DNA from 2 places in the Kitasatospora sp. NPDC018058 genome. Region 1 is predicted to be linked to the other one. Evidence: riboswitches for the same ligand, from Rfam matches in the RefSeq annotation. Region 1 holds a riboswitch; the other holds the start of a gene.
What was found. Region 1 has a riboswitch for cyclic di-AMP ahead of ACH4E7_RS00530 (transglycosylase family protein). Riboswitches for the same ligand answer to the same signal wherever they lie in the genome.
Positions count from the first base shown of each region.

Region 2: linked by a shared signal. The riboswitch ahead of ACH4E7_RS10195 (LysM peptidoglycan-binding domain-containing protein) and the one ahead of ACH4E7_RS00530 (transglycosylase family protein) in region 1 are both predicted to bind cyclic di-AMP.

Region 1 is NZ_JBIRFA010000001.1:112,785-116,977, forward strand. It holds gene ACH4E7_RS00520 (SDR family NAD(P)-dependent oxidoreductase) at 1-335, opposite strand, end outside; gene ACH4E7_RS00525 (cytochrome P450) at 615-1,904, shown strand; cyclic di-AMP (ydaO/yuaA leader) riboswitch at 2,115-2,282, shown strand; gene ACH4E7_RS00530 (transglycosylase family protein) at 2,288-3,055, shown strand; gene eno (phosphopyruvate hydratase) at 3,344-4,193, shown strand, end outside.
Region 2 is NZ_JBIRFA010000006.1:36,537-40,729, forward strand. It holds partial or broken gene ACH4E7_RS10185 (ABC transporter ATP-binding protein) at 191-418, opposite strand; gene ACH4E7_RS10190 (hypothetical protein) at 902-1,207, shown strand; cyclic di-AMP (ydaO/yuaA leader) riboswitch at 1,522-1,677, shown strand; gene ACH4E7_RS10195 (LysM peptidoglycan-binding domain-containing protein) at 1,685-2,386, shown strand; gene ACH4E7_RS10200 (sarcosine oxidase subunit gamma) at 2,696-3,337, opposite strand; gene ACH4E7_RS10205 (sarcosine oxidase subunit alpha family protein) at 3,327-4,193, opposite strand, start outside.

The DNA of each region.
Region 1 (4,193 bases):
AGGCGCTCCAGGTCGAGGTGGTCGGGCAGGTCGGCGAGGGAGACGATCCGCTCGCCGTTCGGGCCGGCGACGCAGAAGAGGTCGATCGGCCCGAGGTGCTTCTCGGCGGTGTCGACCAGGGCGGCGACGTCGCTGGGGCGGCGGATGTCCGCGGAGACGCCGACGACGGGGCAGCCGGGCCGGTCGAGTTCGGCGGCGAGGTCCTCGGCGATGCCGACGTGGGTGTCGGCGATCAGCATCCCGGCGGCGCCGGCCGCGGTGAACCGGCGGGCGAGGTCGGCTCCCGAACCGCCGTCGAGTACCGCGATGACGACGACTGCCCCGCTGACCGGCATGGTCTGCTCCTCCCTGTGGGCGACACCGCACCGGCGCCCACGCGTACTGCGGAGGATCGTAGGCACGTCCTGACCCTCCGCAACAGGGATTACCCCGCAGGTGACCAGACTCACGCCTGCCACCCGGCCAAGAGCTGTCCAAGAGCTGTCCACGGTCCGTCCACGGGCCGTCCACGGAGCGTTGGCGGCGTGATCGCCCGCCGTCGGCGGACCGCTCGCGCGCCGCTCGCGGACGGGCGGCGGGCAGGGCGCGCCGGGCCCAGCGGTTACGGTCGACCCATGCCTGCTCAGCCCGACGCCGCCCAGCCCGCCCCGCAGCTCTTCACCTGGGAGTTCGCCGCCGATCCGTACCCCGCCTACGCGTGGCTGCGCGAGCACGCCCCGGTGCACCGCACCAAGCTGCCGAGCGGGGTGGAGGCGTGGCTGGTGACGCGCTACGCGGACGCCCGGCAGGCGCTCGCGGACAGCCGGCTGTCGAAGAACCCGGCGCACCACAGCGGGCAGGCGCACCGCACCGGCCGGGTGGGCATCCCGGGGGAGCGGCAGGCGGATCTGATGACCCACCTGCTGAACATCGACCCGCCGGACCACACCCGGCTGCGCCGTCTGGTGTCGAAGGCGTTCACCCCGCGCCGGGTGGCCGAGTTCGAGCCGCGGGTGCAGCAGCTCACCGACCGGCTGATCGACGGCTTCGCGCAGCGCGGTTCGGCGGACCTGATCCACGAGTTCGCCTTCCCGCTCCCCATCTACGCGATCTGCGACATGCTGGGCGTGCCGGCCGAGGACCAGGACGATCTGCGGGACTGGGCGGGCATGATGATCCGCCACCACGGTGGGCAACGCGGCGGCGTGGGCCGGGCGGTCAAGCGCATCCGCGCCTACCTGGTGGACCTCATCCACCGCAAGCGGGCCGACCTCGGTGACGACCTGATCTCCGGCCTGATCCGGGCCAGCGACCACGGCGAGCACCTGACGGAGAACGAGGCCGCCGCCATGTGCTTCGTGTTGATCTTCGCGGGGTTCGAAACCACCATCAACCTGATCGGCAACGGGATGTACGCGCTGTTGCGCGATCCGGGGCAGCGGGCGCTGCTGCAGGAGTCGGTGGTGCGCGGGGAGACCGCGCTGCTGGAGACCGGGATCGAGGAACTCCTGCGCTACGACGGGCCGGTGGAGCTGGCGACCTGGCGGTTCGCGACCCGGCCGCTGACCATCGGCGGGGTGGACATCCCGGTCGGCGATCCGGTGCTGGTGGTGCTGGCGGCGGCGGACCGCGACCCGGCCCGGTTCGCGGACGAGAACACCCTCGACCTGGCCCGGGCCGACAACCCCCACCTGGGGTTCGGGCACGGCATCCACTACTGCATCGGTGCCCCGCTGGCCCGGCTGGAAGGGCGTGCCGCGCTGGCCACGCTGCTTTCCCGACTGCCCGATCTCCGACTGGCTGAAACCCCGGAGAATCTGCGCTGGCGCGGCGGCCTGATCATGCGTGGATTGCGCGAACTTCCGGTCGAATTCAGTCCCGAGATCCGGTCGCCGCACGCCGTTCCTGAGGCTCCGACACACTGACTTGACGTCGCTGGTGCACCCTTGATCCCGGTATGAACAGCCATCAATCCGGACATAGGGGAGCCGTTGGTAGGCGATTGATCACGTGCCGTAATTTTGGTGTGATGTCGACGATATGAGCTTGTGATTGATCTGAGGATCTGTCTAGTCTCCCTGGAGTTCGCAGCTGCGGACCTCGTGCGCGGAACGCCGAATCCTGCCCGCCGCGCCACGGGAAGCCGACCAGAACCCTGGGCAGGGGCGGGGGAACCACGTTTGTTGCCGTCCTCCACGGCTTGGGGTGAAGCCGCCCGAGCGGAACCGTTTCCGCATGCGGCGGCCGGGCCACCTCCCGGTCCGAACCCGACAGCTCACCTCGCAGGCGTGCGGAGAGGGACCTCTTCATGCTGCTCGTTGGAACCGGCCGTCACCGTCGTCGCACCCAGACCGAGAAGGCCATCGCCGTCGCCGGTGTGGCCGGCGTCGGACTCGCGATGCCGCTCCTCGCCGCCACCGGCGCCTCCGCCGCCCCGGCCTCCGCCTGGGACTCCGTCGCCCAGTGCGAGAGCGGCGGCGACTGGAGCATCAACACCGGCAACGGCTTCTACGGCGGCCTGCAGTTCACCTCCAGCACCTGGAAGGCGTTCGGCGGCACCGCCTACGCGTCGCAGGCCAACCAGGCCAGCAAGGCCCAGCAGATCTCGGTCGCCGAGAAGGTGCTGGCCTCCCAGGGCCCGGGCGCCTGGCCGGTCTGCTCCCAGAAGGCGGGCCTGAGCAAGGGCGGCGCCCCGGCCGTGGTCGACACCTCCTCGGACGCCAAGCCGCAGGCCGCCCCGCAGCAGCAGACGCCCAAGCAGCAGGCCCCGAAGCAGCAGGCCCCCAAGGCGGAGCAGTACGCCCCGAAGCACGCCGCTCCCAGGCAGGCCGAGAAGCCTGTCGATCAGTCGGCCCAGCAGTACGCCCCCAAGCACGCCGCCCCGCGCGCCGCCCAGCCGGCCCAGGCCGCCCCGGCCGGCCACGACTACACCGTCCACTCCGGTGACACCCTGTCGAGCATCGCCGCCGCCCAGGGCGTGTCCGGCGGCTGGCAGGCGCTGTACGGCGGCAACCGCGGCACGGTCGGCGGCGACCCGAACCTGATCATGCCCGGCCAGGTCCTGCACCTCGGCTGAGCCGGTCCACGGGCCCCCGGCTGACGCCCCGAAGGACCTCGAGCAACACCCCGGGAACGAAGGGGGCCGCGCCCGGCCCCCTTCGCCCGCATTCGTCCGCGGCAAAGGGACAAGCTGGGACAAGCAGGTGAACTACCGGTGGGTAGTGGGGCCACACGCTGAGACGAAGCCGAGGTCAACGTGGCCCCGGGAGCCCGGGCGGTTAGGCTCTGGTCGTAACGACTCCGCAATCGTCCCGCCGACAGCCACCACCGTCGGCCGGACCCTGCTTCCGCAAGGAGATGCCTCGTGCCGTCCATCGATGTCGTCGTAGCCCGTGAGATCCTCGACTCGCGCGGCAACCCCACGGTCGAGGTCGAGGTCGGCCTCGACGACGGCAGCACCGGTCGTGCCGCTGTCCCGTCGGGTGCCTCGACCGGCGCCTTCGAGGCGCTGGAGCTGCGCGACGGTGACAAGAACCGCTACTTCGGCAAGGGCGTCGAGAAGGCCGTCCTGGCCGTCATCGAGCAGATCGGCCCGGAGCTGGTCGGCTACGACGCCACCGAGCAGCGCCTGATCGACCAGGCCATGCTCGACCTGGACGCCACCCCGGACAAGTCCTCGCTCGGCGCCAACGCCATCCTGGGCGTCTCGCTGGCCGTCGCGCACGCCGCCTCCGAGGCCAGCGACCTGCCGCTGTTCCGCTACCTGGGCGGCCCGAACGCGCACGTCCTGCCGGTCCCGATGATGAACATCCTCAACGGCGGCTCGCACGCGGACTCCAACGTCGACATCCAGGAGTTCATGATCGCCCCGATCGGCGCGGAGTCCTTCTCCGAGGCCGTCCGCTGGGGCGTCGAGGTCTACCACACCCTCAAGGGCGTGCTGAAGGAGCGCGGCCTGTCGACCGGCCTCGGCGACGAGGGCGGCTTCGCCCCGAACCTGGACAGCAACCGCGAGGCCCTCGACCTCATCATGGAGGCGATCCAGAAGGCCGGTTACGTCCCCGGCCGTGACATCGCCCTGGCCCTGGACGTCGCCTCCTCCGAGTTCTTCAAGGACGGCGCCTACCAGTTCGAGGGCAAGGCCCTCTCGGCCGCCGAGCTCATCGAGTACTACGCCGAGCTGGTCGCCGCCTACCCGCTGGTCTCCATCGAGG
Region 2 (4,193 bases), on a different contig from region 1:
TTCCGGTCGGCCACGCGGGGTCGATCCTCCGGACTCCGCGCCGCACCCGGCGGGGGACAGGCCGTGGTCACCACGACCGGGTGGCACCGGGGCCGCAGGCGGCCCCGGTGCGGAAAGGCCGGGAACAAGGGGGAACGGGGGTGCCTCGACCTTGGGAGCGGGCGTCGGGGACCGGACCGGGCAACGGCACTCAGGCCTGCGTGACCAGCTCCAGGTACGAGTCGTGCCACAGGTCCTCGTCCCCGTCCGGCAGCAGCAGGATGCGGTCGGGCCGGAGCGCCTCGATGGCGCCGGGGTCGTGGGTGACCATCACGATCGCGCCCGGGTAGGTGCCGACCGCCGCCAGGACCTCCGCCCGGGAGACCGGGTCCAGGTTGTTGGTCGGCTCGTCCAGGAGGAGCACGTTGGCGCCGGAGTGGGGTGGGGGCAACACTCTGCCAACCGCGATCGGGTACGTCGACCTCTACCTGCGCAAATCGCGTGTGGTACGTCATGAGGATCCCCGAGAGCCGACCTCCATCGAGCGGCTGGCTCCCGCCTGATGAGTTCATCGCCACCCTCCCTCGGGCGACCGCGTACGCCTCGCTGTACCGGAGACGCTGGCCGAGATGTGTCGGCCGGCCGCCGCGCCGGACGGCGACTGGTCGGCCGGCTACGGCCTGGGCCGGCAGCTCCAGCAGGTGGTCAGCCGGCTGCGGGTCGGCCACGGCGGCTCGATGCCCGGCTTCCTCGCCTCGCTCTTGTTCAGGGAGCAGGACGATGTGGCGGTCGTCATGCTCGTACACCACGGCCAGCCCCAACCTCGGCCAGGTGGCCCGCGACCTGATCGCGATCACCGCCGGGCGCGAGCCGCGGATCCCCGAGCCCGGGCGGCCCTTCACCGACGTCGACCCTGGAGCTGTTGGCGCTGACCGGCCCCTGGTGCTGTGGCACCAGCGCGGTCGCGCTGCACCTGCGAGCCGGCCGTGTGCTGGAGCTCACAGCGCTGGGCGGCGCGGCCCGCACCTCACGGTTCCGGCCCGGGCCGGACGGGACCTGGACCGGGCTGGACGGCTACTGCGCGGGCGAGCCGCTGCGCGTGGTGCACCGGGCCGACAGCACGGTCGACCACCTGGACCAGGCCGGCTTCGTCCACACCCGCACCCCGTACGATCCGGCAGCCGAGGTGCCGGGAGGCGTCGATGCGCAGGGTTGGCAGGCAGGCTGACCTCCGGTCAGGTCGGCGCGCCCCAGGGCGGGCGCGCCGGCCCGAACCCGCGACCCGCACGGCGCGCCATCGGGCGGTGGCCGCCGCGCTGGGCCCGGCGGCCCGTACTGACACGGACTCATAGGGCCGTTGTCGAATCGTTATCAAGCGCTATTGTGGATCATTCGGACAATCCGGCCGGGCCGTGACCCAGCTCACGAGGCCTTGTGCTAATGGCTCCGTGCCGTTTACGGTCCTTCTCGTTCGTCTCCGTACGAAACGAACCCCGCTCTCCGGAACGCCGAATCCTGCCGCCGGATCGGGCGGGCACGTGCATCCATGAAGCACCGCGGCAGGGGCGGGGGACCCACAGGTAAGTCGCCTCATCCGGACTGGTTCCGGCGGGGCTAGGGGTGAAGCCGCGTCTCTGCGCGGCCGGGCAACTCCAGCCCGAACCCGACAGCTCACCTCGCAGGCGTGTGAGAGGAATCGCACTTCATGCTGCCCGTCAACGCTCGCCCCAGCCTGTTCGCTGTCGGTTCCGTCAAGCGCATCGTCGCGGCCGCCGTGGTCGTCGGCGTCGGCGTCGGCATCCCGGTGGTCGCCGCCACCGCCGCGAACGCCGCCCCCGTCAAGCCCGCCCCGGCGCACTCGGCCCCGGCCGCCGCCCCGCAGGCGCCCGCTGTCTACACCGTCCAGAGCGGTGACTCCCTCACCAAGATCGCCACCACGCACAACGTGCAGGGCGGCTGGCAGAGGCTCTACGAGCTCAACAAGTCCGTGCTGACCAAAGGCCCGGGCAAGATCTACCCGGGCCAGCACCTGACCCTGGGCGGGGCCGCCCCGGCTCCGGCCAAGCCGGCCGCCGCCAGCCCGTTGGCCGCCACCCCGGCCGCCCCGGTCGCCAACACCCCGGCCGCGCTGCAGGCGCTTGCGGCCTCGATCGTCCCGGCGAACCAGCTGGCCTCGTTCGACCAGATCATCAGCCACGAGAGCGGCTGGAACATCCACGCCACCAACCCGAGCTCGGGTGCCTACGGCCTGCCGCAGGCGCTGCCCGGCAACAAGATGGCCTCGGCCGGTTCCGACTGGCAGAACAACCCCGCCACCCAGCTCAAGTGGGCCCTGCAGTACATGAACACCGTCTACGGCAGCCCGAACGCCGCCTGGGCGTTCTGGCAGGTGCACAGCGCGTACTGATCGGACCTCTCCCGATCAGTACGGCCTGATCGGGCCTGATCGGCCTGTTCGAACCGATGGGTCCGAGCGAGTACCGCCTGTCGGCCGGATGTCCGGCGGCTGACGGGTGCCAAGCGGCCACCTGACCGGCCCGGTTCACGTAGCGATGCGTGAGCCGGGCCGTCGGCGTGCCCGGGGTCCGGACGGGACCGCGGTGCGGGCAGTCCGCCGCGGCGTAGCGCACCGGCTACTCGGCGTACACGGCGAGGTCCTCGTCCCACCTCGAACACCGTTGGAACGGCCGTTGTGATCTCAGTGAATCCCGCACCGTCAGGGGAGGGCGGGGAGTGGCGAGTGTCGGTACTCCTCCATCGCGTCGAGCAACCAGTCCGCGAGGTACTGGGCGAACGACCCGCGGACCAGGAGCCGGTACGACGGCGCCTCGTCGAGCTGGTGGAGCACCACGTTGACCTTGGACACCGTCGTCTGGGCGCAGCGGCCCGGCGCGAAGGCGCGCGGGTGCAGATCGAGTGAGCAGCCCTTCTCCAGCACCTGGCGTGCGGCCGGGCCGGTCAGTTCGAGCGTCGTGCGGTTGGCGGAGACGTCCACGACCGATCCGGGCTCGTCTGCCAGCGCCGCGCGCAGAACCCGCTCGGTGGTCGGCCCCGAGCCGTCGGGGCCGACGACGAGCCACTCGTCCGGGCCCAGCCACAGCACCTGGAGGTCGCCTGCTCGGACGGCGGTGTCGGCCTGGGCCGGCAGAGCCGCGCCGAGCGCCTTGCCGACCCGCGCCGCGGCCGCGCCGGCCGGGTCGAGCCGGAGGTTGAGCTGGGCATGGAACGGGACCTCGCGCAGCCGGACACCTCGTTCGCTGGTGACAGCAGGGCCGAGATGGGGGTACCCACGGCCGGAGGCTGGGGGAGTGTCGGTGAGATGTCCGAGCGGACTCTGCCGCAGCCGGTCAACCGTCACGGCGGGCTCCCTTCGGGTCGTAGAGGACGGGGTCGGCGACGGTCGCGGCGACCGTGCGGCCGTCTGCGAGCGGTGCGAGGACGGTCTCGCCGATCCTGTCCCGGCCGCCTCGGACGAGGGCGAGAGCGAAGGTCCGGCCGAGCGCGGCGCTGCGGTAGCTGGAGGTCACGTGGCCGAGCGAGGGCACCGGGCCGGCCGTGGTGTCGACGCCCTCGGCCACCAGCTGGGAGCCCTCCGGCAGCAACTCGGCGCGGTCGACCGGCAGCAGCGCGACCAGGTGCTTCCGGTCGGCCCGCGCGGTGTCCGCCCGCCGGAAGGACCGCTTGCCGACGAAGTGCTTGTGGCGGGAGACGATCCACTCCATGCCGAGGTCCTGCGGGGTGACCGTGCCGTCCGTGTCCTGGCCGACGATGGGGTATCCCTTCTCCGCGCGTAGCACGTGCATGGTCTCGGTGCCGTAGGGGGTGATTCCGGCCGGGCCGCCCGCCGCGATCACGGCCTCCCACGCGGCGAGGCCGAACCAGCTCGCGACGTTGATCTCGTACGCCAGCTCGCCGGAGAAGGAGATGCGGCAGATCCGGGCCGGGATGCCGTTGGCCAGTCCGGCCTGACTGACCGTCATGAACGGGAATGCCTCGTTGGAGACGTCCAGATCGGGCGCGAGGGCGGTAAGGACCTCACGGGACCGGGGGCCGACGACGGCGACGGTGGACCACTGCTCGGTCACCGAGGTGCAGCGCACGCGCAGCTCGGGCCACTCGGTCTGCAGCCACTCCTCGAGCCAGTCGAACACGGCCGCCGCGTTGCCCGTGGTCGTCGTCAGGTAGTAGTGGTCGTCGGAGAGCCGCACGGTGAC